One region of the Terriglobus sp. 2YAB30_2 genome, then DNA from elsewhere that is predicted to be linked to it. Evidence: riboswitches for the same ligand, from Rfam matches in the RefSeq annotation. Region 1 holds a riboswitch; each other region holds the start of a gene.

Region 1 (10,146 bases):
TGGCGGTATCGCGCTCGGCTTCTGCTGCGGCGATTTCGGCGTCGCGACGGATACGTGCAATGTCCGGTCGGCCCATGTTCGTGATGTATTCGTTCTTGTCACGCACCTCCTTGATGGTGAACGAGACAACTTCCAGGCCCATCTTGCTCATGTCCTCAGCGCAGGTAGAGCGCATGCGGTCGGCAACCATCTCCGGTTCTTTGACGATCTGCTCCACCGTGAGCTGACCGATGATGCCGCGTAGATGGCCTTCCATGACCAGGCGGATCAGACCTTCGCGCTGTGCGGGTGTCTTGGTCAGGAACTGCTCCGCGGCTGTAAGGATCGACTGCTGATCGCTGCGCACCTTGATCTGGGCCACGGCCTCTACGGTTACGGCGACACCTTGTTTGGTGTACATGTCCTGCTGCGGAGCGACGTCGAACGACATCAGTTCAAGCGAGAGCTCGCGGCAGCTTTCCATGAGCGGGAAGATCACCGAGCCGTGTCCTTTGATGACACGCGGCCCACGAAAACCGTAGACGATCAGGGCTTCATTTGGTCCGGCTTTACGAAACATCTTGGCCAGAAGGACCAGAAGAACCAGCGTCGATACGGCAATGAGTCCAACAATAATGAATACCGAGTCCGGCATAACATTCCTTTGAGTTATAGCCAGTCGTAAGGCATGATCTGCCGTTCACCCGGTCGCTGGCTGCGGCCGGGCAGGCATTGAGCTTTCTTCTGCAGCTCAGGTAGAAGAACTTGAGTAAAAGCTGGCCCTAGAGCGTTTTCCCTGTGGGTGTAGTCCAAAGCCTCTGCATCCTATGGGCGTTTTCCGCAATGAAAACGCCACTGCACGCCCTTTCCGGGATACCCAATAACAGGGAAACGCTCTAATCCGGACGGTCGAGCTGGAGATCGTGCCATGGCTTCACGTAGGCCACGCCGCGCTCATAACGCAGCACGATCACCTCGGCGCCACGCGGCAGCGGTTGCCCATCCGCGCTGCGGGCAATCGCCGAGCAGCGCACGCCGTTCTGCGTGTACAGCAGTTCGCCGGTACCTCCATCGCGAATGCCTGCGCTCAGCCGTCCGGTAACACCACGAACATCCGTATCCTCGGCGGTCAGCTCCCGCTCGCGCGGCAGCAGCACCTTTGTAAAGAAGGTGAACAGAATCGCCGCCCCCACCAGACCGCTTCCTGCCGCCAGCAGCAGGACTACAGGAGCGATGAATACGCTGTAGTGATGCAGCAGATATCCGGCGCCGCCGAACCAGCACAGAAACGCGAGTACGGTGAAGGCGTTGAAGCGCGAGACTCCATGGCCATGGTGCAGACCGGCCGAATGGCCGAGGTGGAAGTGTCCCAGATGAAGATGTCCAAAACCACCGACTGCGGACAGCACACTCAAAACCAATCCGGTACCAAAGCAGACGAGATAGATGACATCCCAATTCATCGTTATTCCTTTCTTCCGCGAGCCGCCTTCTTTGGGACAGCCTTCGCGGGTTTCCTCTCCACCTCTGCCGGCCGCAGAATTTCTGTCAGCCGCTCGACCAGGTGGGGCGTGTCGAGAATCGATGCCAGTAGCAGCAGGCATTGCCGGGAGCGGTCATTGCGCGCCACCTTCAACAGCGCCGCGCGCAGCTCCGGATCGCGCCGGAAACGCTCAGCTCCGCTGACCAGCCAGAGATCGATCTTGTCCTCTAGCACCCGCGCATCCGAGAGCAAGTCGGCATGATATCCCTCAGGGTCATCCACCAGATAGCCGGGATGCACCTTGAAGAACTTCGCCAGCACCTGCCTGGTTGTGTTGGTGAGATGGGGGCGGGCTCCGCTCTCGATCTGCGAGAGGTAGCTCTGGCTCAGCGAGCCTCCGGTCTCTGCCTCAATGGCCCGCATCAGTTCCTGCTGCGTCATCGACCGGTTCATCCCGCGAAGCGAACCTTCCACCTCGCGGAGGTAGCGGATTTTCTCTGCCAGTTTCATGGCTATTGCAATCCGCAATATTTATATCGCAAATTGCGATAAAGGTCAAGAGGGACGTTTGTGCCGGAGGTTTTACTGCGTGGGTGGGTTTTGTTGAATGGTTGAATCGTTGAATGGTTGAATCGTGTGATTGTGGCGGGCTGCAATATCAAGCCACATGCCGCTAAAGGTTCAAGTGGAAAGGCCCTCTCGTTTGAGAGGGCCTACGATTCAACCATTCAACTATCCAACCATTCAACTGTTTTTAAAAATCCTCATGGCTGAAGTCGACCTCTCCTGCTACGGCGACCTGGTAAGCGGAGACGCGGCGCTCGAAGAAGTTGGTCAGCTCCTGCACGTCTTGCAGCTCCATGAAGGCGAAGGGATTCTTGCTGCCGAAGATCGGCTGCATGCCCAGACGGGAGACGCGTGAGTCGGCGACGTACTCGAGGTACTGGCGCATATCGCGTACGCTCAGGCCGGCGACACCCCCGGAGAGCAGGTCTTCCGCGAACTGTAGCTCAGAGTTGACCGCGTCCTTCAGCATCTCGACGATGTCCTGCTCCAGTTGTGCATCCCAGAGATCCGGCTGCTGGCTGCGGACGACGTTGACGACCTCGAAGGCAAACTCGAGGTGCGCGCTCTCATCGCGGAATACCCAATTGGTGCCTGATGCAAGGCCGTGCAGGAGTCCCTTGGAGCGCAGGAAGTAGACATACGCAAACGCGGCGAAGAAGAACAGACCTTCAATGCAGGAGGCGAAGCAGATCAGGTTCAGAAGGAACTGGCGGCGGTGCTGTATGGTCTCCAGGTGATCGAGCTTCTGGATGGAGTCCATCCAGCGCATGCAGAACTCGGCCTTCTTGTGGATGGAAGGAATATTCTCGACGGCGGAGAAGGCGGCGGCGCGCTCATCGGGATCGGGGATGTAGTTGTCCAGCAGCGTGAGATAGAACTGCACGTGCACGGCCTCTTCAAACAATTGGCGCGAGAGATAGAGGCGCGCTTCGGGCGAGTTGATGTGCTTGTAGAGATTCAGCACCAGGTTGTTGGAGACGATGGCGTCACCGGTGGCGAAGAAGGCGACCAGGCGCTGGATGAGGTGGATTTCGGCCGGGGAGAGCTTGCTGCGTAGATCGACCAGGTCGGTGGAGAAGTCGACCTCTTCCACGGTCCAGGTGTTCTTGATACCGTCGCGGAACATGTCGTAGAAGACCGGGTAGCGCATGGGGCGCAGGGTCAGGCAGAGACCGGGATCGAGGATATGTTCGGGAACTTCAACGGAAGACGGAGACGAAGACATAGGTAGACTCCTTCGAGTACAGGGCCAGTCCTTCCTGTATCAGAGAAGGACTGGCTGGATGGATGGGGTTACTGGCAGGCTTCGCAGCTCTCGGGATTCTCGAGCGAGCAGGAGATGGCCTCAGAGGGCGTGTAGGTTGTAGTAGCAGCGGCAGGTGCTGCTGCCGGAGCAGTCTGCCGCGCGCTGGAGCCCTGGATGGTGGTCTTGGCGATACGCGTCGCCGGGCGCGAGCGCAGGTAGTAGGTGGTCTTGATGCCGTTCTTCCAGGCGTACATGTACATCGACGACAGCTTGCCGATGTTGGGGCTCTCGGCGAAGAGATTCAGGCTCTGCGACTGGTCGATGTAGGCTCCACGATCGCGCGCCATATCGATCAGCGAGCGCATGGGGACCTCCCATACAGTGCGGTAGACCAGCTTCAGATCGTCCGGGAGCTCGTCGATGCCCTGTACGGAGCCTTCGCTCAGCTTCAGACGCTGCCGCATCTCTTCGTTCCACAGGCCGCGGTCCTTCAGGTCGTTCACCAGGTACTTGTTCACCTGCAGGAACTCGCCCGATAGCGTCTCGCGCTTGAAGAGGTTGGAGATCTGCGGCTCGATGCACTCGTAGCAACCGACAATCGACGCGATGGTGGCCGTCGGAGCGATGGCGATCAGCAACGAGTTGCGAACGCCGAATTGCTTGATGCGCTCACGCAGCGCGTCCCAGCGGGCGGTATCTTCCGGAACGATATTCCAGAGATCGAACTGCAGCTTGCCCTCGGCGAGGCGGCTCTGCGCGAAGGCCTCGTGAGCGCCGAAACGCTCGGCGAGCTGATTGCTGGCTACGAGAGCGTGATAGTAGATCTCTTCCTGAATCTTGCGCGAGAGCTCACGAGCCTCGGGTGAGTCAAAGGCGATCTTCATCTGGAAGAAGACGTCCTGCAGTCCCATCAGACCCAGGCCTACTGGACGCCACTTGGCGTTAGACTTTGCTGCTGGCTCGACCGGGTAATAGTTGATGTCGATCACGCGATCGAGCATCGGTACAGCGATACGAACCGTCTCGGCCAGCTTGGCGAAGTCAAACTTGGCCTCCGGAGTGAGGTACAGCGCCAGGTTGATAGAGCCTAGATTGCAGACGGCCGTTTCATCCTTGCTGCTCACCTCGGTGATCTCGGTGCACAGGTTCGAGAGATGCACGGTGTTGCCTGGGACGCCGGTCTGGTTGCACTTCAGGTTGCAGGCGTCCTTGAAGGTCATCCAGCCATTGCCGGTCTCGGCCAGCGTACGCATCATGCGGGCATAGAGATCGCGAGCCTTTACCTGGCGGCGGTACTTCTTGTCGGCCTCGGCCTGTTCGTAGGCGGCCTTGAAGGCATCGCCGAAGGTGTCGGGAAGTTGTGGAACATCCTTCGGATCGAAGAGTGACCATATGCCATCGGCATCCACGCGCTCCATGAAGAGGTCGGGGATCCAGTTGGCGGTGTTCAGATTGTAGGTACGGCGGGCGTGGTCACCGGTGTTGTCGCGCAGCTCCAGGAACTGTTCGATGTCGGCGTGCCAGGGCTCGAGGTAGACGCAGCAGGCGCCCTTACGCTTGCCGCCCTGGTTGACGGCGGCGACAGAAGAGTCCAGTGTGCGCAGCCACGGCACAATGCCGTTGCTCAGGCCGTTGGTGGCGCGGATCAGCGAGCCTTCGCTGCGGACGCGGTGGAAAGCGAGACCGATGCCGCCGGAGAACTTCGAGAGCATCGCGACCGACTTGTAGGCGTCGTAGATCGACTCCAGCGAGTCCGAGGGAGAGTCGTGCAAATAGCAGCTCGACATCTGCGGATGCTTGGTGCCGGAGTTGAACAGCGTCGGTGAAGACGGCATGTACTCGTGCGAGGCCATCAGGCGATAGAACTCAATCGCCTCCGCCGGTGTGCCGGCAAGGCCGCAGGAGACGCGCAGGAAGAAGTATTGCGGTGTTTCGATGACGCTGCGCGAGATTGGATCGCGCAGGAGATAGCGGTCATATACAGTGCGCAGGCCGAAGTACTCGAAACGGTCGCTGAACTCGTCATCGATGGCGTGATTCAGCTTGCGCGCATGCGTATTCACGAACTCGGCAACGGCGTTGTTTACTACCCCCTCGGCGTTTCCATACGCGATGGACTGCGAGAAGGAGTGCAGGTTCTGATTGGCGACCTCTTTGTGAATCGTTGCCAGCAGCAGGCGTGCCGCCAGGCGGGAGTACTGCGGCTCCTCGGCGATCAGTGCCGCGGCGGTATCGATGGAGATCTTGTCCAGCTCCCGTGTGGTTGCGCCATCGTACAGGCCGCCGATGGTCTTGGATGCGACACGGATCGCATCGACTCCATTCAGTCCCTGGGCGCAGCGCTGTACCGCGCGCACGATCTTGTTGACGTCGACCGGTTCCAGCGAGCCGTTGCGCTTGCGCACATGCATGACCGCGGTTTCCGAGGCAGGTGCGGGAAAACCGGGATGCATATCATGCAGCGTAGCCTGCGAAATGGGATGGTTGGAGAGGGTGGCCATCGCTCAGAAGCTCCTTGTCACCGGCCTCTGCGGACGTGGCGGGGAGGAGGGCTGTCAGGGTGCCAGCACGAGAAAGGCACCTGAGCCGCTGACCACGCCGTTCCCTCCGCGGGGACGATGATTTGCGTATTCCTCACGGCAGGTGCTCGGACTTTAACCGTTGCGGGACAGTGCCGGGTTTCCACCGGTCTTTCCCTGCACATCGTGAAGTTCCTCCACAGTAGCTTGCGATGGATTAGAAAGCAACCCAAGATATTGCGGTCGATGTGGAAATGTAGGTGAGGCAATGGATTTTAGCGGAAGAGCAATGTACTGGTAGGACCACACCTGCTATTCCTTTGGAAGGTGTAGTCTTAAAGTGCGAGGAGAACTTTCCAATGGCGACCCTTTTGGAGCAGCTCAAGCAGTACACAACCGTCGTAGCCGACACCGGCGATATGCAGTCGATGGAGAAATTTAAGCCGACTGACGCCACCACTAACCCGTCCCTGATCACTGCCGCGGCCAACATGCCCGCCTATTCGCACATTGTGGACGAAGTGCTGAAGGAAGCCAAGCAGAAGGCCGGCGCCAACGCCGACGATAAGGCGATTGCCGCCGAAGCCTTCAAGACGCTTGCCGTCGCCTTCGGCAGGAAGATTCTTGAGATCGTTCCCGGCCGCGTATCGACCGAGGTGGACGCTCGCCTCTCCTACGACAAAGAGAAGACGATCGCTGTCGCCCACGACATCATCAAGCAGTACGAAGATGCCGGCATTGGCCGCGAACGCATCCTGATCAAGATCGCCTCCACCTGGGAAGGCATCAAGGCCGCTGAGGAGTTGGAGAAGGAAGGCATCCACTGCAACCTGACGCTGCTCTTCGGTCTCCACCAGGCCATCGCCTGCGCCGAAGCGAAGGTCACGCTGATCTCCCCGTTCGTTGGCCGGATCCTCGACTGGTACAAGAAGGACACCGGCAAGGACTACACCGGCGCCGATGACCCCGGCGTACAGTCGGTCACCCGCATCTACAACTACTACAAGAAGTTCGGTTACAAGACTCAGGTGATGGGCGCCAGCTTCCGCAACATCGGCGAGATCATTGAGCTGGCCGGAAGCGACCTTTTGACCATCTCGCCCAAGCTGCTCGAAGAGCTGGACTCCAAGGACGCTCCGCTTGAGAAGAAGCTGGACGCCGAGAAGGCCAAGGCCGAGGACATCGAGAAGATCTCGATCGATCAGGCCACCTTCGAGAAGATGCACGCCGAGGACCGCATGGCCCACGACAAGCTGAAGGAAGGCATCGAGGGCTTCTCCAAGGCGCTCGAAGAACTGGAAGCTCTGCTCGAGAAGCGTCTCAAGGAAATCGCCGAGCCGGTCACCGCGTAAGCGTGATCAAGAAACAGGAAACGCTCCCTTCGGGGAGCGTTTCGCTTTTAGGAGTGAATTCTATACGAGAGGCTTGAGGTGCGACGTGACCTCAGCGGCTAAAGCCGCGTTATTTGCCTGACTATTACGGCACGGCTGGAAGCCGTGCCCTTAAGCAAAACAAAAATCATCCTCAAGCCTTGGATCTCGCGATGGAGGAACGTCCGCTGAGTTCCAATACATATTTGTAGTGCCGCCTTAGACTTCGTTTCTCCGTTCGCGCAACGCGCGAATGCCTTGCTTAAGGGCACGGCTTTTAGCCGTGCCACATCAGAGCTGAACGATGTGCGGCTTTAGCCGCTGAGGGCTTTAAGAAAATTAACCAACTGCCGGTGGTACAAGCTGCCACTTCGTCCTCGTATAAGCGATACGGAAACCATTGCGTTCAGCATTACGCTGCGAGGTGCTGCCGGGCTCAGCCACCATCATGAACAGATCGCATCCCTGCGCACAGGCATGACGCATACGTGCATTGAGCAGCGCCGATTGAGCGCTACGCCGTCGCAGCGCGGGCAAAGTTGCAGAGCCGGCAAAGAGCGCTACACCGCCGTGCACATGCAGCACCGCCGTCGCCGCCGGCTCGCCATCGATGATGGCCAGAAAGCAGTGGGTATTCTCCCGGTTGGTCGAGATCTTTCCCATATCCAGCAGGAACTCACGAAACTCCGGATGGTCCGCCGACCAGGCATCCGCTCCGACGCGGCCCCAGAGCTCGGCCTCGTCCTGCTTCACAATGCGCACATCGACCACTGCCGGGATCTCGGGGCAATGTGCGGGCTGATACATCACACTGCTCATCTCGATCGGCTGATAGCGGCGTTTGCAGAGCCGTCGGTGCAGCGCGAGACCGGCTAGCGGTGAGACCTCGTGATTGGCGGCAGCACCGCGTGAGAAGAAGAACTCCTCCAACGCTTCGAGGCTCTTTTCGTGGCTATCCGGACTTGTGATGCCCAGGCCGAAGGTCTGGGTCAGTGGAGAGTCAGGCCCATCGAAGACCGCAATGGCGCCATGCGCCGCGTCCCAGGCGGTGCTGCTCTCGGGGTTCAGGCGTTTGCGGGTATGGGCGAAATCCAGGCAGGCATGGCCTTCGGCGAGCTCCAGCCGATGGGCGAGAGATAGGTCAGCAAACATTCGCTCCAGCATAGAGGCTTACGGATAAAAGGTTTACTGTACCGTCTGGACGGTATACTGATTCCGAGATGAGCAAGCGGGACACAATCCTTAAAAGTGCCGAGACGCTGATTCGCAAAGAGGGCTCACAGCAGTTGACCCTCGACCGCGTTGCCGAGAAGGCCAATGTCAGCAAAGGTGGTCTGCTGTATCACTTTCCCTCCAAAGAAGAGCTGGTCGCCGGACTGGTGGCGCGCACCATCGAGTACTTCGATCGCGATCTCGCGACAGCCAAGGCAGAGCTTCCTGACAGACCCGGGCGCAACACGCTGGCTTTTGTTCTGGCGTCACTCGAAGGCCGCTGGGCGCTGGATGCGGGCCTCTCCCCAGAGCGTCTGGACGTTTTTGCTTCGGCGATTGCCGCTGCCTCCACGGATATGAAGCTCGTCGAACCCATGCGTCAGGCTTACGCGCGCTGGCAGGCGTTACTGGAGAACGACGGCATTGATCCCATTACCGCGACGATCGTGCGGCTGGCGGTAGATGGCCTTTGGTTTACCGAGATGTTCGGCTTCGATGACGCCATCTGTACCGGCGAGCGCCGGGCACAGATTATGACGCGATTGAAAGAGATGTGTAACGCGGAACCGCAGCCGACATCCGAGCGTAAGAGCAGGAGAGGGAAGGCCTGATGAGAGAGCAGTTCGGCAGCGCCGCTCCAGCCATCGTAAGCGTCGGTAGTCTTGAATTAGAGCAACAAAGCGAAGAGCTTAGTCAGCAGAGCATCGCCCAGCTGGAGCAGCAGTTGTCGTTGACGGCCGAGGCTCTGCTGCGGAAGCAGCATGTCGACGGCTACTGGTGTGGCGACCTCACCGCAGACTCCACACTGGCCTCCGATTACGTGTTGCTGCAGCTATGGCTCTTCCCACCGAAGGAGGGCGGCGCGTGGACTCCCCCGCGCGCCCAGCGTACAGCGAAGCTCATCCGTTATCTGAAGGCCTGCCAGCTAGCCGACGGCGGATGGAATCTCTTCGCCCAGGGCGAAGCCGATGTGAATGCTACGGTGAAGGCCTATACCGCACTCAAGATCATGGGTGAAGAGGTGGGCTCGCCGTGTATGCGCACCGCTCGCGAGCGCATTCTGGAGATTGGCGGGCTGCAGGCATGCAACAGCTACACGAAGATCAACCTGAGTCTCTTCGGTCTCTTCCCTCGTGAGTTCGTGCCGACCGTGCCGGCAGAGATCATGATCGTGCCCGGCAGCTTTCTCTACGAGATGTCGTCGTGGACGCGCACTATCATCGTGCCGCTCTCCATCATTCAGGGATTGGGTGCCCAGCGTACGGCTCCCTTCGGTATGACGCTGCAGGAGCTGATCTATCCCGGCTCGCCGATCACGATGCCGCGCAAGGATCTCACCTCCGAGCTCTTTCTTCATGCCGACAAACTGCTCAAGCATTGGGAGCGCCGCGGTGTGCAGAAGATCCGCGGCCGTGCCATTGCAGCCGCCGAGCGATGGATGCTGGAACATCTGCAGCATTCCGAAGGGCTGGGCGCCATCTATCCCTCGATGATGTACGCCATCATGGCCATGGATTCTCTTGGCTATGAGCGCGACCAGCCCGACATGATCGAGGCGATCCGCCACTTCGATGATCTGCTGCTGGAGCGCGAAGACTCCATCGAGTTTCAGCCCTGTAAATCGCCGGTGTGGGATACCGCCATTGCTGCTTTCGCTCTTGGCGAGACCGGGGATATCGACCCCGATGCAATGACGCGCGCGGCCGACTGGTTGCTGCGTAAAGAGGTGAGGCGCAAGGGCGACTGGTCGGCGAAGCGTCCGAACCTTCG
Region 2 (10,146 bases), on a different contig from region 1:
TACCACAGCGGTATTGGTCGAAGAGACTGTATCAACCGCAACATCCGCCGCATTTACCTCGACCACCAGATTGTTGGTGGCTACCGAGAGCTTGGGAGACAGGGCGTACACCTCGCCTGGGCGAGTAGCGATGTCTGTGATCTTCGTGTCCGAGAAACCGGCAGCGGTGATCGTCACCGTGTACTTGCCGAGCGGAAGGTCCTGGAAAGAATAGGTTCCGTCGCCGGTGGACTCGGTCTCACGGTTCATGCCGGTGTCCTGGCCGAGCAGTGTGATCTTGGCGTGCGGAACAACTGCGCCGGTGCTGTCCAGAATCGTTCCGGCGATACCACCGCGGAAGGTCTGTGCCGACAGAGACACCGTCAACAACACAAAGAGAGATGCAACGATGCTTCGGAAGAAGCGGGTAATGCGCATGACTGGCTCCTGAAGTAGTGAAACGACTACGTTTGGGGTCTGTTGATGCGTTAACTGACTTTTGCTACGTTTTTTCGCGTGTGAAGAGGAACGGGGTCCCTAATAACAACAGCACGCCGTCATGCCGGCCTGAGGGGCCAGACAAGCGCCGGGATATTCCCGGAATGCGATGATTGCGGCTGACATGTACAAAGTCGTCTCCGTCTTATGTTGCTGTTGTTGTGTACATTCAGCATACCTGTATTACGGTTCGATGAACAAACTGTTCCGCTAAAAAAATAGCCGTTGTACGCTTCAACACCTGCGTTCCCGTCTCATGCAGCGCAAGAGAACCCCTATTTTTCAATACTTTATTCTTGCGCTCCAAGGAAAAATCTCTTCCAATAGACGCAGCAGGTCCCTACGGGCTGATTTCAGCCTGCCCCCTGCTATCCGACCGTTGAGCTCCAAAGCAGCCCCCCAGCCTTGTTAGGGCATCGTACGCAGGAGTGAATTTTCAACTGCATACGAATCTCTAACCTGCTGTCCCTGTTCGTTGGACCAAATTCGTCTTTTTTTCGGAGTCCTTCAATGCACGTTCGAACGAAGCTAGCTGTAGCTGTACTAGCCGTTATCTCGATTTTTGCTGTTTCCTCTTTCCCCGCCAATGCACAAGCCATCCCAGCCGGCAGAAAACGCGGTGGTGACCTCGATGCATTTTTCACCTATGGGCGCGCACGCACAGACTTCGGCCCCGTCAGGAATAACGTCTACACGGTTGGCGGAGACTACATGTTCCGGTATTTCGGAATGTTTCAGCCGGGCGTCAACATCCGGTATAGGGCTTCGACCGGTGCAGTGGTCAATGAGCCATTCTTTGGCGCCGGATTGGATGTCCGCCTGCCTGTTGTCTTTCACCTGCGTCCCTATGCCGTTGCCGATATGGGCATCGGCAGCGTGAAGCAAAAACCCTCTGGTATCAATGACTCAGGATCTTCTTACATTCTTGGCGGCGGCTTTGACGTTCCCGTCGTCAACAAGTTCGCTGCCCGCGCAGAATTCGACTATCAGCACATCCGAATCTCAGGCGGCGGCAGAAGCCCGGATCTGACTTTTACCCCGTACTCTATCAGCGTCGGTGTCGTGTACCGTATTCGCTAAGGCCTCTACCTCCCCAACATAAAAGCCCTTCCGGATGGAAGGGCTTTTTATGTTCGTTTTGTTGATCTATGCCGTCTTACTCCCGCACCAGTCTCAGCTTGATGCCGGCACGGAACGTAAACGGAAGTCCCGGATAACCGATCGGTCCCGTACGCTGCTGGCTTGTCAGATTATCGAGTTGCGTAAAGATCGACATGCTCGGCTTCCACTGATACGCGATATTCGCGTCCAGACGTTGATAGGCATAGTCGAGATTCTTATTCGGCAGCAACAGGGTATTTCCGCTGTTGATGTCGGAGTATGAAAGAAACGTCGAATCATCGCTGCGGCCAACCAGACCACCTTTCAGCGCTGCGGACCACTTGCTTGCCGTCCACTGCACGGCGAAGAAGCCCGCGTGTGTAGGACGCCGGAATGGTCGCTGCCCCACCAGCGGCGAGGTGCTTCCAATCGCGATTCCCGGGAAGTTCGGATTCGTCGTCGCCAGTCCACCCGAGACCGCATCCCCCGAAAGCGAACGCTGCACGTTGGCATCGAGATACGTATATCCTCCGCGTGCAAACCAGTGCTTCGTCAGCCGCCATTCACTCTCTGCTTCGAGTCCCTGTGCGCGATAGGCCAGTGAGTTTAGATCAGCACCGAAGATGGAATACGCAATGCCCGATGGGATGCCGAAGATATTGATCAGCGTACCCGCGTCTACATACTCGATCTGCCGATCGAACTGCGTATGGAAGTATCCGAGCTTCACGATTCCGCGCTGGCTCAGCAGGCTCTGCTCCAAACCTCCCTCATAACTCCGCGAACGCAACGCATTCATCGGAGTGACGTGATAGGTGTTGATCGCTGCCGAATTCCCGGAGCTGAGCAACAACGAATAGAGCGAAGAGAACTGCTCGGTCAGGGTTGGTTCCTGCACACCTTTGGAGAAGTTGAAACGCAGCTTCGTGCCGCGCGCGAATCCGTTTCCAGGAGCGATGGGGTACCAGGCGATGCCCAGCTTTGGCACACCTTCCAGACCAAAGAGCGCGTTCTTCTCGAGCTCTCCGCCGAGAGAGTAGAAGACACGGCTGGCAAAGTCACCCTGCATCTGAAGGGTATAGCCATAGTTGCCACGATCGGCCTTATTGAACGTGCCATAGGCTGAGTTCTTGTAGATGCCGCGCTCGTCCTCGTAGCGGAAGGCGCCCAGGACCGCCAGGTGCTGCGAGAAGCGATAGTCGGTCTGATAGTAGAGCTGGTCGCGGTTACTCACCTGGTCAGAACGCGTGGGATAGGCGAGACCAAAATCCATCGCCGCCTGGCCGCTCACCGAATATCCATTCGCTCCAGTGATCGTCACCGGACGACCGTAGTAGGTCGTGAAGCCAAAGCTCGTAATCGGAGTGCCGACAGGAGAGAACTGGAACAACTGTTCCCGTTTACGCGTGACACCATAGCGGACCAGGTTGTGCCACGCGCTGGTTGCCTGATAATCCAGAGACGCGCCGGAGATTAGGATCTGATCGGCCTGCTTGGCGTTGTCGGAGACGCCGTAGAAATCATGCGCATTGGGCACACCCACTGCGGCATCCGTATTGCGCAGCGTAAAGCGCAGCGAGGTCTTCGCATTGAGCACAAAGCCGAGGTTCGCCGCGGAAGTCGCATTGTGATAGCGGTTCCCGGGGAGAGCATTCGAAGAATCTACGCGCGAAAAACCGAGCAGGTAATCGAGCTTACGTGCGGAGCCGCTGAGGTCTCCCTCATTCCGCCAGGTGTGAAAATTTCCGGCATCTCCGGTGTATCGCAGGACAGGATGAATCGATGTTCCCTGCTGCGTAACCAGGCGCACGGCGCTTGCCGTCGCGCCAGACCCGACCGTAACGCTGTCCGGACCACGATGGACTTCGATGGTATCTAGCACAAAGCTCGCCAGGTTGCCGTAATCGAAACGGCCTCCCATATCTTCAGCCGGAATACCGTCGATGGTGACACGGTTGCCATCCGACTGGCCGCCTCGCACGAACTGCGAGGTCTGTCCGCCCATCTGTCCGCTCTGAACGATCTGCACTCCGGGCATCAAACGAAGCTCTTCACTGACACCATAACGAGGCCACAGAGAGTCCGGCTGAATCAGGCTTACGGAAGAACTGGTCTGGGAAAGCGTTGTCGGCAGACCGGTGGCGGTCACCGTGATCTCATCCTTGCGCTCATCGAGACGCAGCGTGACATCCTGCTGTACGAGGTCCAGCCGTCCGCCGTAAAAGCTGCGTGATGGTGTCGTTGCAAAACCCTGGCTGGAGGTCAGCAGCAGAAAGCGCCCGCCTTCTGAGGTACGCAGCTCATATTCGCCCTCAGGTCCACTCACGCCGTTAGCGACGACACTATTGCCGAGCAAGAGCTGCAATCGCGCTCCACTGACGCCGGCGCCCAGTTGATTGGTCACACGACCACGTACAACGACAGCATGTGCCGCGGAAGCAGATAACAGTATGGCTAGAATGGCCGCTCGCAGCCGGCCTGCAGGAATACTCATAAGACTCCTCCGTTCCCCCTCGGAACGTTGGCTGGTCACAGTGAAACCGGTCTCCTGACTTTACGCATTCCAGCAGATATCTTGGGCGTTCCCTTCCCGTCCTCAGGAACAGTGAGAAATAGCCGGCTGCTGATCGCCGCTCTCCTGGAGTAACGCTCCAAGGAGTGACGTGCGCTTACAGTTGCGGGGCAGTGGCGGAATCTCACCGCGCTTCCCGAACATTTCACCGCGTCGATTCTCTTAAAGCGCAGGTCAGGCATGTCTCACAATTCCCTGACGTCAGGAATTGTGGAAACATACGTACCCCACGAAGATCACTCGGCACAGTTGCTCGCGTGTATTACAGATTTTACACGGCAGGCTGCCGCTCAATTGTCAGTAAATGTTTGACGCGCGCCACATCTTCCCGCGAAGTAATCCGCACCAGCTCGCGTTCTTCGTCTCCCATGGCCAGCCTGCTGCCGGCTATGGCCTCACCTCGGAAGGATCCATGCAACCAGTCGACGCCAGTTGCGTCCCAAAGCTGCCTGGCGTTGCGTACCGTCACGCCGGCTCCGCCCATAATCCGGATGCGCCCCGCGGCCTGCTGCACCAGTGACGACACCATCTGCTGGCCATGCTCCAGGGAGTCGTCTCCGCCTGAGGTCAACACCTCATCCACACCACACTGAATCAGGTCTTCAAGAGCCTCTTCCAGATCTGCCGTGACATCGAAAGCACGGTGAAAGACCACCTTCATCGGCCGGGCTCGCTCCACCAGTTCCAGTGTGCGCTTTACGTCGACCGTATGGTTCTTCATCAGGACGCCGAAGACGACACCCTGAGCGCCGACCTCCTTGCAGCCTTCAATGTCCATCCGCATTACGGTCAGCTCTTCCTCGGTATAGAGAAAATCGCCGGCGCGCGGACGGATCATGACATGCACAGGCACTTCACTGACCTGTAGAGCGGCGCCGATAAAGCCGAGACTGGGCGTGAGTCCGCCGTCGGCAAGAGCCGAGCACAGCTCAATCCGATCGGCGCCTCCTTCAAGAGCGGCGTTCAGCGACGTTGTGGAGTCCACGGCAACTTCAAGCCGTACAGGACGAGACTGCATCAGCGGACCATCTCCCATATATGCTTCTGAGCGACCAGAAGAGCACAGCCGTACTTACACCTGCAAGCACAAACCACGCCTGCAGGAACCTACTCAACTACCACTGACTTCACGAGGTTGCGCGGTTTATCCACGTCAATTCCGCGTCCAATGGCCATGAAGTAGGCGAAGAGCTGCAGCGGCACCACCTCAAGAATCGGCAGAAGATGCTCGGGCGCCGCCGGCACTTCCACAATGGCATCGGCCAACGCAGCCGCCTGCACGTCTCCCTCATTGGCAATCGCCAGGATCGGGGCTCCCTGCGCACGCATGTCCTGCATCAACTGCATCACCTTCTCGTAACGCAGTACGCTCTCGGCATCGTTGTGGTCCACGGTCGCCAGCATCACCAGCGGAGTCTTGCTGCCTACCAGGGCATTGGGGCCGTGCTTCAACTCTCCGCTGGGATATCCCTCGGCATGGATGTAGCTGCTCTCTTTCAGCTTCAGAGCACCTTCACGGGCAATCGCATAGTGAACACCGCGGCCAAGGAAGAGAAACGTCTCCGCTGCCTGCAGACGGCCTGCCGCTACGGCAACCACCTGTTGCCAGCGCGGAAGCCATGCACGCATCTGCGTAATGATCTGCGGCACAACCTTCTCCAGCCCGATAGCCGGCAGACCCCGCTGCGCAGCCGCCTGCTCCGCCAATACTGCCAGCAGCAGAAGCTGCGTGGTAAAGCTCTTAGTCGCCGGAATTGCCTTCTCTACACCCGCCTGCGTGGTCAGCGCCACATCGGCCTCGCGCGCCATGGACGAGGTGGCGACATTGGTAATCGCGAGCGTCTTCTGCCCCATCTCTTTGGCCTTGCGCAAAGCCGCCAGGGTATCGGCCGTCTCTCCCGACTGCGAGACGACGATCACCGCTGCCTGCTTGAGACGTGCTTCGCTGCGGTAGACGTACTCGCTGGCGTACTCCACATCCACGTGGATACCGGCACGGTCTTCCAGAATCAGCTCGGCCACCAGACCTGCATGACGGCTGGAGCCACTCGCCGCAATCACGATCTCCTGCACGCCCTTGAGCCACTGCTGCACCGGTGCAAGGACGCTCGCCCCATAGGCCGCCAACGTACGATCCAGCGCATCGGGCTGCTCGAAGATCTCCTTCAGCATCCAGTGCGGAAAGCCATTCAGTCCCTCTTGCATTGCATCACCTCAAAAGTGATTATATCGCCACAATACGCTCAATCATCTGCGAAATTACGGTTTATTCGTATCCAAACGATCAAATACTCTGCCCATTTGAATGAGAACTGGGTATAAGCTGTTCGAGACCATTATGTCTACGAAGACCGAAGAGCGCGCCGAGCGAATCATGAAATTGTTGCTGCGCAATGGGGATATCTCCGTTGAGGAGCTTGTTGCGACCGTCGGCACCTCCGCACCCTCGATCCGCCGCGATCTCACCCGCCTGGAAAAACGCGGCCTGATCCGCCGTACCCATGGCGGCGCCACCCTGGTGGAGCCGCTCCTGTATGAGCCCTTTCGGTATGACATCAGCTTTCAATCGCGCGAGGGACGCTTCGCCGAAGAAAAACGGCGCATTGGTCTTGCGGCAGCCGACCTGATCCAGGAGAACGAGACCATTGGCCTAAACGCCGGCACCACGACGACCCAGATAGGTCGCGCACTCCGTCATCGCCGCAATATCTCGGTCGTGACCAATGCCATCAACATCGGTATGGAGCTGTGCAATCAACCCGGCATCAAGACATCGCTGACCGGCGGTCTGCTGGCATGGGCATGGGCCTTCTCTCTCTCTGGCCAGGCGACGCTTGATTTTCTCAACACGGTTTATATGGACAAGGTGTTTCTGGGGGTGACCGGAGTGGACCTCGAACGCGGCGCCACTACCCGTGAACAGGAAGAGGCTCTTGTCTTCCGCGCCATGGCACGACAGGCCAAGCAAGTGATTGTCGTTGCTGACTCGTCAAAGTTCGGCAATGTCTCGCCGGCCTTCGTCTCTCCGCTCGAAGATATCGACATCCTGATCACTGACACCGGGCTGCCTGAGTCGGTTGCTGCCGCATATGCGGCGAAGGATATCCGCGTAATCCGGGTTTAGTGGATCGTGACCAGCCGTTCATCGTCCATAGTGCGCTTCAGCTGCCCGCAGGCCGCGTAGATATCCCGTCCCCGTGGGCGACGAATATAAGCCGGCAGTCCGGCATCGCGTAAGGTCTGCTGGAAGGCCGCGACATGCTCATCGTCAGGCTGCTCGAAGGGCATATAGGGACCGGGGTTCCAGACGATCAGGTTCACCTTCGCCCGCAATCCCCTTAGCAGTAGCACGACTTCACGCGCATTCTCCACGCTGTCGTTCACGCCGCCCAGAAGGACGTATTCAAAGGTCAGTCGCTCCCGCGGACGCAGCGGGATCTGCCGGACGACATTCAGCAGCACGCCGATCGGCCACTTCTTATTGATCGGCATCACGGCGGTGCGCACCTTGTCATTGGAGCCATTCAGGCTGATCGCCAGCTTCGGCCGAACCGGTTCCTGCATATAGCGGTCAATGCCATGCAGAATGCCGGAGGTCGAGACTGTCATGCGCGACTCGGGGATTCCCATCGGCCCGACCATCAAACGAACCGAATCCATGAAGTTGTCGAAGTTATGGAAGGGCTCTCCCTGCCCCATGAAAACGAGATTGATGCGGTCTTTGCCGACCTGCATCCCCTGACGGTTCAGCACCACAGCCACCTGTCCGGCGATCTCACCGGCGGTCAGGTTGCGGCGCAATCCCAATTTTCCAGTGAGACAGAACTGGCAATTGACCGCACAGCCCACCTGGCTGGAGATACAAATAGTCCCACGCTTGTACTCATCAACGGGAGCGGCGACGGCTTCTTCCTCTTCCGCAGCAGGTGTTCCATCTCCCTGCTCGCCACCATCGCCTCCAGGCATCCAGACGGTCTCCACCGTCTCGCCGTCGCCCAGCTTGACCAGGTAGCGCTCCGTGCCATCAACAGACTTCGCCACCAGGGCTACCTGGGGCAGGCCGACGCTCCAACCATCCGCCTTCAACTTCTCGCGTACCGCCACCGGGAGCGTAGAGATATCCTCAATCGACTCCACCCGTTGCCGGTAGAGAGCATCATGCAGTTGCTTGGCGCGGAAGAGGGGTTGGCGCAGGCTATCGACCAGAGCCGTCAACTGCTTCAGCGTCATGCCGAAGAGAGCGCGCTGCACCAGAGCCTTGCCCGGAGCGGTAAGCTGTTCATTCTGCGTGGTCTGTGAACTGCCGGCCATTTGGTGCGTTTCCCCTGTTCTCACTCTAACGCCTTCCGGTTCGTCTTATGAAACAATAGCCGTTTCCGCACGCTTTCGAGGCGTTTGCCATGAAGGAGCAACATTTGTCCCTGGACATTACCCTGGCCGAAAACTCAACGACCGCGACCTCCGGCCATCCGGCCCGCAACATCCGTAAAACCCGCCTTCCCAACGGCCTCCTGGTCCTGACCGAACGCATGCCACATCTCCGCTCCGTCTCCATGGGTGTCTGGGTGGGTACGGGCTCACGCGATGAGGCGCCGGAGCTGAACGGGATCTCGCACTTTGTTGAGCACATGGTCTTCAAGGGCACCACGTCGCGCAGCGCTCAGCAGATCGCCCGCGAGGTCGATGCCATCGGCGGCAACCTGGACGCCTTCACCGGGAAAGAGACCATCTGTTTCAACATCAAGGTGCTGGACAGCAACGTAGCTGTCGCCATGGATGTGCTCGCCGATCTCGTGCTGCATCCAACGTTCACCCCGGACGATATCGTCCGTGAGCAATCCGTCATCCTGGAGGAGATCAAGATGGATGAGGATAGCCCGGACTACCTGGTCCACGAACTCTTCACCCAGAACTTCTGGAAAAACGACGCCCTGGGACGCCCGATCCTCGGAACCAAGAAGACCGTCTCTTCCTTCCGCCAGCAGATGGTCTTCGACTTCTATGCTGGGCACTTTAGCGCGGCCAATATGGTCTTCTCCGCTGCCGGCAATCTGGATCACGATACCTTCGTAGCGCTGGTAGAGCAGCACTTCTCGACGCTTTCGGCGACCTCCAGCGCCCTGCCTGGACGTGCTCGTCCAGAGTCGCAGCATCACCTGACTCTGCGCAATAAGAAATCGCTCGAACAGGTGCAGATCTGCCTTGGTGCGACCGCGCCTGCCGTCGCCTCACAACTGCGCTACCCCGTCTATCTGCTCAATACGATTTTAGGCGGAGGCATGAGCTCCCGCCTCTTCCAGACCATCCGCGAAGACCGCGGCCTGGCCTACAGCATTTATTCCGAGATGAACCCCTTCCGCGATACCGGTTCCCTTTGCGTCTATGCCGGCACTGCTCCCGAGAAGGCGAAGGAGGCCATCCTGCTCACGGTCTCCGAACTAAGCCGTCTGAAGCAGGAGTTGGTTACCGAGGACGAACTGGAACGCGCCAAAAATCAGTTGAAGGGCAACATCGTGCTCGGCCTGGAGTCGTCGTCCAGCCGCATGGCTAACCTGGCGCGCCAGCAGATGTACTTCGACCGCTTCTTTACCGTGGACGAGATCATCGATCAGGTGGAGGCTGTTACCCGCGAGGACCTGCAGGTGCTGGCGCAGGAACTCTTCCATCCTGACGCTCTCGCCCTGGCACTGCTTGGCAACCTCGACGGCATCGACATCCAACGCAGCGATCTCGCCTGCTAAACTCCATTTCGCAGAGGAATCATGAACACGAAGTCTCTTTCCCAACGTTATGAGCGCTCCAAGGAGCATGGTTTCTCCCTGGTCGAGCTCTTGATCGTGATGTCCGTCATCCTGATCCTGATGACCTTGGCCATTCCGCAGCTCACGAAGATTCGCCGCAAGGCCAACGAAACCTCGGCCATTCAGTCGGTCCGCGCCATCGCCCAGGCACAGCAGATGTACTCGTCAAACTATCCGGCGAACGGATTTGCCTGC
Region 3 (10,146 bases), on a different contig from region 1:
TTGGGAAGAGATCTATCGCCGTAACGTCTGGATCGTACGCAACGGCATCCAGGAAGCGCTTCTAGGCCGACAGGATGAGGTGCGCTGAGTCCCATGCCGGTGATCCGACTCTCGCTGTCTGACAACATCGTGATCATGGGTTACTTCCTGCTGGTAATCCTCATCGGGCTCTGGTTCCGCCGGCAACAACGCTCCGCCGAAGATTACTTCGCAGGCAATCACCAGATCCCATGGTGGCTGGCGGGAATCTCGCACTACATGTCGGGCTTTAGCGCGTTCACCTTTGTTGTCTACTCAGAGATCGCATTTCGCTATGGTCTCGTTGCCATTCTTCTCTTCTGGACCAGCGTCCCGGCCTGCATCCTCGGTGGCTGGTTGTTCGCGGCACGGTGGCGGCGGGCGCGGATTATCACGCCGGTGGAGTTCCTGGAACAACGCTGTAATCTCAAGGTCCGCCAGCTCTTTGCCTGGTCGGCGATTCCTGCCAAAGTCTTTGAAGACTCCTTGAAGATCTTCACGACTGCCCTGTTCCTTTCGGCAGGTATGGGTATCGGCATCGGCACAGCGGTCCAGTTGTGCGGAGCGATCGTCGTGCTCTATACGCTTCTCGGTGGTCTGCTTGCCCTGGTGGTGACGGACTACCTTCAGTTCCTGATGAAGGCGATGGCGATCCTTCTGCTCTTACCGCTCGCAATATGGAAGCTGGGCGGTGTACTCCCGACACTCTACGCTATTCCAGCGAACCTGTTGCACCCCACCAATGGTCCGTATGGCTGGGTTTACCTGATTAGCTATCTCGTCATCGTATGCATCAGCTACAACGGCAATTGGGCCTTTGCTCAGAAGTTCTACTCCGTTCCCGACGAGACCTCCGGCAAACGGGCGGCGTATCTCTCCGCTCTGCTCAACTTCATCGGAACGCCCATCATGCTGCTCCCTGCCATGATCGCGCGAAAGGTGCTTCCGCAGTTCGCCGCACCAAATCCGCCGCAGGATGTCTATGTCCATCTTGTCTTCGGCCTGCTTCCCGCGGGCATGATCGGCATCATCGTTGCGGCACTCTTCTCGGCCACCATGGCAACGGTCAGCGCCGACTTGAACGCCATGGCCGGCGTGCTTACGAAAGATGTTTATCAGCGCCTCCTTCGCCCTGCAGCCTCCGAAGACCGCCTCGTCACCATCGGCCGTCTGACGACTCTCTTTCTGGGGACATGCATCGTTGGTCTTGCCATATGGATTGGACAGACAAGACGGGAATCGCTCTTTCAGACCATGGTATCCGCATTTGGAGTCCTGCTGGCCCCAACGCTGTTGCCCCTACTCTCCGTCCTGCTCTTTCGTAAACTCTCCTCCTCCGGCGTGATCGCTGGTTTTTCAACCGGTCTTGTTTCTGGCATTGCAACCTACCTTGGAAAGTCCGCCTACCTGGGACAACATGCATCGCAGGAACTCGATCTCCGGCTTACCGGCTACTCCATTCTGATCAACGTCTTCATCACCTGCGCCGGCATGTATTTCGGCAGCAGGCTGCGTCCTGCCGATCCTGACGAAGAGGTAAGAACCGACCGTTTCTTCCACCTCCTACAGACACCGATCCCAGTGTTCAACACCGGTCGTGCCGACGATCACAATAGCCCCTCCGACATTGCGATCGGCCTGTCGACGCTGAGCCTGGGCATTCTGCTGATAACCTCCGGCTTCCTCGCCAACTCCAGAACAGCGCTATGGCTCGACGGCATCATCGGCATCTGCTTCCTCTTGTGGGGCGCACCCTCCACCTGGCGTTGGTATGCCGCGACCAGAAGCCAGGCACAGTAAGAACCATCGAAGATGCACAACCTACGATCCGTTTCTTTCAACCCCATCGATCCATTCGCGCTCGAGGTTTACTTTCTCGCTCCCTCTTCTTTTCCTTTTCTATGCTTCGTCAAGATCTGAGCGACATCAGCTTTCAACTCCTGCCAGAATTCGGGAGTCAAGGGAACGTCTTCTCCCCCAGCGAGTCAATGAGCTGGTTGCCCAGGAAATGACCATGCAGCAACTCGCTCGATTCCGCTCAGAAACCAGCCTGCATGGTACTGTTGAAAGTGATCCACGGTGCCCATCTAGGGCTTAAAAGGGAAGTCCGGTGAAAGACCGGCGCGGTCCCGCCACTGTAACAAAGATGAGCTGCCGAAACGACCACTCGAGATTCATCGGGGAAGGATGGCAGCGGATACGAAGTATCGTCTTTGAGCCAGGAGACCTGCCGAGGTTCAAGCTGCAATTTCTGCGGAGAACAGAACCTTGCGCCCGATATTCTGCATCACCAGCGACGACGCCCGTCATGCCCTGTTGAGCCGACGTGGCTTTTTATGCGGAATTACTGCCGCGGCCCTGGCGCCCAAAATTCCGTCCCAAGGGCTTCGGCTAGCTCCCGGGATTGCCCAGTCTTCGATCCAGAAAAGGTGGTGGTCTCGGCATGATACGGCCTAGCGCTCACTTCTGGCTCGTAATTTGCCCGATTGACCGCAGTTAGAAACGAAGATATAAATCGTCTATCTGGTGTTCGGGAAGGCGGTGTGAATCCGCCACTACCCCGTAACTGTAAGCGTTGAGGACGGGCACTTGAAGGTCACTCGGGTAAAACCGGGGAAGGCCGCCTTAGTCCAGCGAAGCGCAAGTCAGGAGACCGGCCAGATATTATCGGGCTGATTCAACTTCGCTGGGAGAGTTGAAGAGCTTATCCACGCGCGATCTAATTGCCGTGGCAGCTGCCTATTACCAATCCCGCTCGGTGTTCTTGCAGATTTATTTGCAGGTGCCAGGAGCGATGTATGCAGAACTCAGAAGCTGCTTCCGTGATTCTCGTGCTCGGCGGCGTACGCAGTGGGAAGAGCCGGTATGCCCAACAGCTCGCGGAACACAGGGAGCGCGTCGCGTTTGTCGCTACGGCCGAGCGCCGTGATGACCCGGAGATGACAGCCAAGATCGAGCGCCACCGCGCAGATCGGCCCTCGCACTGGATGACAATTGAGGAGCCACTCCAGCTTGCAGAGGCGATTCAACAATCGGGCAGGGACCATGAGATCGTCATCATCGACTGCCTGACTCTTTTCGCTTCAAACCTGATGGAATTTTGCGCTGGAGATCGCTCCAAGCAACAAATTTATATCGATCAGCTTTGTTCGGCGCTGCACAATGCTCCCTGCTCCGTCATCCTGGTTTCAAACGAAGTAGGCAGCGGTGTTGTGCCTGCTTATGAGCTGGGGCGGCAATTTCGGGACCTTGTCGGCGAGATTAATCAACGAGTCGCCTCGGTAGCCGACACGGTGTTGTTCATGGTCGCGGGCCTCCCACTTGCTCTCAAAGGCAGCATCCCACGCGAGGCCGGCGCATGAAGGGCTTCCTGATCGCCGGCACCGCCAGCGGTGTAGGCAAAACGACGGTCACGCTTGCACTTCTGTCGATCATGCGGCGACGGGAGATGACGGTTCAGCCATTCAAGGCCGGGCCGGACTTTCTCGATGCCGGCCATCACACCCGTATTGCCGGACGGGCTGCCAGAAATATCGATACCTGGATGCTCTCTATCGACGCGAATCAGGACGTCCTTCGCGAAGCCGCAATAGGCGCTCAGGCCCTCGTTGTTGAAGGCATGATGGGGTTGTTTGATGGCAAAGATGGGACACAACGCGGTAGCAGCGCCGAGATCGCAAAGCTCTTCGGGCTTCCTGTGGTCCTCGTGCTCGATGCAGCCAAAACGTCACACAGCATTGCCGCGACGGTGCTTGGTTTTGAGCTCTTTGATCCTGACCTTCGTCTGGCTGGTGTGATCCTCAATCGCGTCGCCAGTCAGCGCCACTTCGAGATGCTGCGGTCGTCCATCGCTTCGTCGTGCCGGACGGCGGTACTGGGATGGCTGCCGCAAGAACGCACCATCGCTATCCCGGAGAGACATCTCGGCCTCAGAACATCCGAAGAACACTACAGCGACGACTCTGCCGAAAAGCAGCTCGAACGATTAGCTTCTATTGCCGAACAACACCTCGACCTGGAAGCGCTGCTCTCACTCGAGTGCGGCTTCGACTTTAAACAACGCACTTCTGCCGCCGAAACCACACCGATCGCTAGCGTGCGTATTGGCGTAGCCAGAGACAAAGCGTTCAGCTTCTACTACGAAGACAACCTCGATCTTCTACGAGCCAGCGGTGCAGAAATTGTTCCCTTTAGTCCCCTTCACGATGCGGCTGTCCCGGAAGATCTCGACGGTTTGTATCTCGGCGGGGGGTACCCGGAGCTCTATGCAGAAGCATTGAGCGCTAATCAAACGATGCTGCAATCGATACGCAATTTCGCATCCTCCGGCAAGCCGGTCTATGCCGAGTGCGGAGGCATGATCTACCTGTCCCGCTCCATTGCAAAGGTGGATGGGACAGTCGCTACGTTTGCCGGTGTTCTTCCCTTCACCTTCGAAATGACAGGCAAACTCGTTCAATTCGGGTATGTCTCCGTAGAGCTCACGCGGGACTGCCTTCTTGGGCGGACCGGCACAACACTGCGGGGTCACAGTTTTCACTATTCACGAATTCTCGAAACCTCTGCCGCCGATACCTGTTACCAGGTTCAATATTCTCTCTCGAAGCGAGAGGAAGCAGAAGGCTACCTCGTCGGAAATGTTCTCGCCAGCTATATTCATCTCCACTTCCGCACGTCGTCACACGTGGCGAAGTACTTCGTCGAAGCAGCCTGCTCCGCGAGAGACCAAGATGGGATCACTCTATGAGACGAACATTCGCTATTCTCGCCCTGTTGATCGCGACTCTTCCTTGTGTGGCATCTCGTACCGTTACAGACGAGACGGGTCGTGTGGTTACAGTGCCCGACCATCCACATCGCATTATCTGCCTTGTCCCAAGCATCACCGATGCCGTTTTTGCCATTGGCGCGGGCAATGATGTCGTGGCAATCAGTGATTATGTGAAGTATCCCGAGGAAGCCACGAAGAAGCCGAGCGTGGGATCTATCAGCAACCCATCGGTAGAGGCTATCCTCTCTTTCCACCCAGACCTTGTCCTGGGTATGCCCCGTCAGAATCAACCTGCGATCCTCAATCAGCTACAGCGATTCGGCGTGCCTCTCTACATCGTCGATCCGCACGGCCTTCAGGGGATTCTTCGCTCAGTCGAAAGCCTCGGACAAGCGACGGCACATGAGGCTCAGGCTTTGGCCGTATCCCAGAGACTCAGGCAACGCATCGAGGCCGTCCGCATGAGGGTGAGGGGGCTCCCGGTCATTGATGTCTACATGCCCGTCTCCTATGACCCCGTCATCACTATCGGCAAGGGCGCGTTTATTACTGAGATTATCGAAGCAGCTGGTGGCCGCTCCATCACCTCCGACATCAACCAGGAATGGCCACACATCAGCATGGAGACCGTCATCGCCCGCGCTCCGGAAGCGCTTCTCATGATGCGGGGCGGCACCGTCACGCTCGACTCGCTGCAGACTCGCCCCGGATGGAACACCCTGCCTGCCGTCAAAAACCGTCGGGTCTACTACGTGGATAGGAGAGTAGACTTTCCCAGCCCCGTCGCCATCGATGCCCTGGAGGATCTGACAAAACAACTTCATCCTTAGGATCACTTGCCGTCAGGTTGCACAACACGCAAGATACCGCGGACAACACGACGAATACCTCACTGAAAGGTTTGATGAAACAGATGTTGGAATGCCGTACAAAATGCTGCAAGTCTCGAAAAGGAGCGCCTTCCGTAAAACGTGTTGCAGCTTCCTTGTGTCTTTCGCTCATCGCGTCTGCGGGCCTCTCTCAAATCGCTACCAGTCCAGCCTCCGCAGGCCAGCCCCTACACGATGCAACGCGCGACCGTGGCCTTGTGTACGGAACTGTTCGCGACCCGCTCGGCGCAGTTGTTCCTGGCGCTCTGGTCGAGCTTCTTTCCGACTCATCAGTAGTCTCGACAGACATCGCTGATGCTCACGGTATCTATAGCGTTCGGGTTCTGTCTAATGGACGCTTCCAACTGCGCACTTCGGCTGCCACATTCAGCGCTGCAACCACGGCAACAACATTTTTCAGCACCAATGTTTCCGTTATGGTGGATCTGATTGTTGCGACTCCCACCGATACGCAGCAGATCTCTGTTACAGCTTCAGGAGCGCCAACACCCCTCGCTCAGGTCGCCGCCTCGGTGGCAGTTCTGGACAGCGAATGGTTCAAGCACACACGCGACATTCAGGAACCATTACGCTATCTGCCCGGAGCGCAGATCACACAAACCGGACAAGCGGGTGGCACCAGCGGGCTCTATATCCGCGGAGGCAATACAAACGCCAATAAAGTGCTGATCGATGGCATCCCTGCGAATGACCTCGGTGGCTCGATTGAATTCGCAAACATCGCCAGCACAGGCATTGATCGCATCGAAGTGCTTCGTGAACCAAATAGCGCGCTCTATGGATCGGAAGCGCTTGCTGGGGTCGTCTCTCTTACGACACGCCGTGGATCCACTCCGCTTCCCCAACTTGAATATTCAATCGATGGCGGAAACTTCAACACCTGGCGACAGGAGGCCATACTCTCCGGGGCCGCCCACCGCTTCGACTACCTCTCCAGCTTCGCGCGCTTCGATACGGGTAACAGCGTCGCAGCCAGCGCGTTTCACAATGTTACCTTCGCCGAGAATCTAGGCTTCCAGGCAAACTCCACCACGGACCTCCGCTTCACGCTCCGCCACGTTTCCGCCGGCGGAGGCAAGCCAAACGCACTGGCTCTCTATGGTCTTCCCGACTCAGCGTATTCGACAGAGCACGATCTATTTCTCGGCGGCACACTCGAAAATCGAACGACGGAACGCTGGCACAACCTGGTTCGGTACGGAGGCCTTCGCCTGAACTACCTGTACAACAAACCATACCCCGCCGGCAATCCGGTAAAGAATGCGAGCGGTGTAATCACCAGTTATCTTGGAAATCCCGTAACAATTCGCGGAGCGAACGGCTATGTCGTCTCGGGTCAGGCAACGCTGAACTTTCCCGGAACCTATCCGAGTATCACGAACAATCTCAGCCAACGCGACTTCGTTTACGCACAATCGGACTACCGCCTGGATTCGATCTTCGGCCGCTCGACGCACACCCTATTATTCGCCGGATTCAAATATGAGAATGAGCGCGGAACCAGCGCTTCGACAGGTAGCCCTCTCGGCATCGCGAACCGCGACAACTATTCAACGATGCTTGAGGTGCAGGGCGACGCGGCAGGCCGCCTCTTCTATACCGTTGGTACCGGACTGGAGAATAATGCCGTCTACGGCTTTGCGGCAACACCACGGGCCTCGGCGGCATATTACCTCGTGCGCCCTTCTCATCAGGGATCGCTCGGTGGCACCAAGCTGCACACCAGCTTCTCCAAAGGCATCAAGGGACCTAGCATCTATATCCAGAATCATTCCCTATACGGACTGCTCGCCGCCAGCAACGCCGCATTGATCCCACGGTATGGGATCTCGCAAATAGGTCCAGAGCAGTCACGCAGTTATGACGGCGGAGTCGAGCAGGAGCTTGGAAGCGGACACGCCCGCCTCGGCCTAACCTATTTTCATAACGAATATAACAACGGTCTTGAGTTCGTCTCCCAGGCAAACCTCGTGGCCAATGGTTTCTCAGGAGCGTCAGATCAGGCTTTCTCCGGCGGCGCTTATGTGAACAGTCTTGCTTATCGGGCACAGGGACTGGAAATCGAACTTGAGGTAAAACTCAGCAAATCCCTCTTCGCCCGCGGCGGTTACACGTTGCTCGACGCAAAGGTTCAGAACTCATTTGCCTCATCCGCACTCAAGCCCACGATTAACCCGCTCTTTCCGGGAATCCTCATCGGCAGCTCTGGGCCGCTCAAGAACAACCGTCCGTTCCGTCGCGCGAGAAATACAGGCTACTTCGGTCTGCAATACACTCGTTCACGTTGGAACGCCCAGTTAAGCGGAACTATGGTTGGACTGAGGGATGATAGCGACTTCCTCTCGGGCCCCATGCTGCTGCCCAACCAGAACCTCCTCGGTGCATACCAGCGGCTGGAGATGACTGCCGAGTACAGGGTCGCCCATCATGTGACCGCCTACGCCGAGGTACAGAACCTTCTCAATGAACACTACAACGAGGCGTTTGGATATCCTGCCCTCCCGTTCAACTTTCGCTCTGGAATACACATCACGTTCGGAGGCGAATCCTGGAAGCTAAGGTAGACAAGATGGGAGTGCCCACTGCTGGCATCGTTGCGACCGGACAGGAGCAAGTGGCTCTGCGAGTGCGTGGGCTGTTCGCTTCAATGGGCAACCTCGGTTACCTCGGGGTTGTGGGCTTGCTGCTCCTTGTATTGCAGCTGGCTCTGCTTACCTCTGCTTCGATTGGCGCCGTTCACATCCCAACGCACGATCTAGTCCTTGCAATATTTCGAGGCCGCGGGTTGACGGAGACACAGAGAACCATACTTCTGAGTATTCGCCTTCCGCGCATCCTGGCCTCGGCAATCGTCGGTGGCGCACTCGCGGCTTCGGGACTTATGTTCCAGGGGTTGTTTCGCAACCCTATGGCCGACCCTTATATCATCGGTGCATCCGGAGGCGCCGCCGTCGGAGCGTGTATCGGCATTGTATTTCTGTCGCAACTCACCTTCTTCGGATTCAGTTCCACCGCCCTGTTGGCATTCGTTGGCGCCGTACTCACGATGACGATCGTCTACTCTCTGGCGCGAGCACGTGGGCGCACCAATAGTGTGACCCTACTGCTGGCCGGCTTTGCCGTCGGCACCATGCTGACCAACTCCACATACCTGCTGGAACTCATCGATCCCAACTCATCGTCGGGCGCCAGAATTGTCTCCGCATGGCTTCACGGTACCATCGGTGTTCCGGAATGGAGGCAGCTGGCAATCATCTCCATGCTGTTCTCGGTCGCTCTCATCGCCTGTTATCCCCTCATGCGACGGCTCAATACGCTCGCACTTGGAGATGAGTATGCGCACCAACTGGGCGTAAGAGTCGAAGCCACTCGGATCGCCATCATCTTCACTGGCTCATTGCTGACAGCACTTGCGGTATCTCTGGGAGGCCTCATCAGCTTCGCCGGACTCATCATTCCTCATGTCACCCGCCTCCTTCTCGGGCCAGACAATGTGCGCCTGCTGCCCGTAACCGTCATCAGCGGCGCCATCTTTCTGGTTATTGCCGATACCCTCGCCCGATCGATCCTTGCCCCTTCCGAACTGCCGGTAGGCATACTCATGGTCTTCCTCGGAGGACCCTTCTTCCTCTACCTTCTACGGAAGAGGAAAAAGGAGTACGCACTGTGACTTCACTGCTGCGTTTCGAGAACGTAAGCTTTCGATATCCCGGGCGACAAGTGCTCGAAGATATCTCTTTCTCGGTAAAAAGCGGAACCTGCACTGCATTGATCGGCGCAAATGGAGCCGGCAAGACAACGCTACTACGGCTCAGCTCCGGTCTGCTCGCTGCGACATCAGGCGCGATACTTCTGAACGGACATAAGGTTAATGTATTGTCCCATCGCGATCGGTCACGCCTCGTCGCGCTGGTACCTCAGGAACTCGATGTGCCGTTTGATTTCACCGTTGAACAGATCGTCACACAAGGCAGGACCCCGTATCTCGGCCTGCTTCGAGGACTGCTGGCTGAAGATCGCTCCGCCGTCGAACGTGCACTTGCATGGACAGACACCGCCAGACTCAGAAAACGAATCTTCAACGAGCTTAGCGGAGGCGAACGTCAGCGCGTGAAAATTGCCCTGGGATTGGCCCAGGATGCGCAACTTCTTCTGCTTGACGAGCCAGCACAGAATCTTGACATAGGGCGTCAGGTTGAGCTGATGGAATTGCTCCATCGTCTTCGAGGTAAGGGACTCGCCGTCGTCGCGTCGATACACGATCTGCATCTGGTTCCGGGGAACTTCTCCGAAGTACATCTCCTCGGCCCCGGAAGCTCGTTTATAAGCGGCACCCCCAGCGACATTCTTACTGCACAAAATCTTCAAAAGGCATTCAACTTTGTCTCCGGACGTCACCCGCTACCATTTCATCAATCTGATCCCGTGGAAACCTTATGAGCTTCGAAGCACCCGCCCTGCGCAATC

What was found. Region 1 has a riboswitch for cobalamin ahead of AB4Y89_RS17865 (ribonucleoside-diphosphate reductase subunit alpha). Riboswitches for the same ligand answer to the same signal wherever they lie in the genome.
Region 2: linked by a shared signal. The riboswitch ahead of AB4Y89_RS22825 (TonB-dependent receptor) and the one ahead of AB4Y89_RS17865 (ribonucleoside-diphosphate reductase subunit alpha) in region 1 are both predicted to bind cobalamin.
Region 3: linked by a shared signal. The riboswitch ahead of cobU (bifunctional adenosylcobinamide kinase/adenosylcobinamide-phosphate guanylyltransferase) and the one ahead of AB4Y89_RS17865 (ribonucleoside-diphosphate reductase subunit alpha) in region 1 are both predicted to bind cobalamin.

The regions. Positions count from the first base shown of each region.
Region 1 covers NZ_JBFRFJ010000012.1:146,108-156,253, forward strand. Annotated here, with positions in the region: gene AB4Y89_RS17845 (flotillin family protein) at 1-634, opposite strand, end outside; gene AB4Y89_RS17850 (hypothetical protein) at 876-1,442, opposite strand; gene AB4Y89_RS17855 (helix-turn-helix domain-containing protein) at 1,445-1,972, opposite strand; gene AB4Y89_RS17860 (ribonucleotide-diphosphate reductase subunit beta) at 2,217-3,254, opposite strand; gene AB4Y89_RS17865 (ribonucleoside-diphosphate reductase subunit alpha) at 3,323-5,776, opposite strand; adenosylcobalamin-variant (AdoCbl-variant) riboswitch at 5,909-5,985, opposite strand; gene AB4Y89_RS17870 (transaldolase) at 6,154-7,146, shown strand; gene AB4Y89_RS17875 (GNAT family N-acetyltransferase) at 7,504-8,316, opposite strand; gene AB4Y89_RS17880 (TetR/AcrR family transcriptional regulator) at 8,385-8,987, shown strand; gene shc (squalene--hopene cyclase) at 8,987-10,146, shown strand, end outside.
Region 2 covers NZ_JBFRFJ010000024.1:13,232-23,377, reverse strand. Annotated here, with positions in the region: gene AB4Y89_RS22835 (TonB-dependent receptor domain-containing protein) at 1-417, opposite strand, end outside; gene AB4Y89_RS22830 (outer membrane beta-barrel protein) at 988-1,557, shown strand; gene AB4Y89_RS22825 (TonB-dependent receptor) at 1,634-4,072, opposite strand; cobalamin riboswitch at 4,100-4,313, opposite strand; gene AB4Y89_RS22820 (copper homeostasis protein CutC) at 4,422-5,168, opposite strand; gene AB4Y89_RS22815 (SIS domain-containing protein) at 5,258-6,355, opposite strand; gene AB4Y89_RS22810 (DeoR/GlpR family DNA-binding transcription regulator) at 6,489-7,274, shown strand; gene rlmN (23S rRNA (adenine(2503)-C(2))-methyltransferase RlmN) at 7,271-8,461, opposite strand; gene AB4Y89_RS22800 (M16 family metallopeptidase) at 8,551-9,891, shown strand; gene AB4Y89_RS22795 (type IV pilin protein) at 9,913-10,146, shown strand, end outside.
Region 3 covers NZ_JBFRFJ010000001.1:87,608-97,753, reverse strand. Annotated here, with positions in the region: gene AB4Y89_RS00420 (3-hydroxyacyl-CoA dehydrogenase family protein) at 1-88, shown strand, start outside; gene AB4Y89_RS00415 (sodium:solute symporter family transporter) at 94-1,818, shown strand; cobalamin riboswitch at 2,079-2,267, shown strand; cobalamin riboswitch at 2,526-2,694, shown strand; gene cobU (bifunctional adenosylcobinamide kinase/adenosylcobinamide-phosphate guanylyltransferase) at 2,817-3,380, shown strand; gene AB4Y89_RS00405 (cobyrinate a,c-diamide synthase) at 3,377-4,765, shown strand; gene AB4Y89_RS00400 (ABC transporter substrate-binding protein) at 4,762-5,619, shown strand; gene AB4Y89_RS00395 (TonB-dependent receptor) at 5,775-8,243, shown strand; gene AB4Y89_RS00390 (FecCD family ABC transporter permease) at 8,249-9,349, shown strand; gene AB4Y89_RS00385 (ABC transporter ATP-binding protein) at 9,346-10,119, shown strand; gene cobT (nicotinate-nucleotide--dimethylbenzimidazole phosphoribosyltransferase) at 10,116-10,146, shown strand, end outside.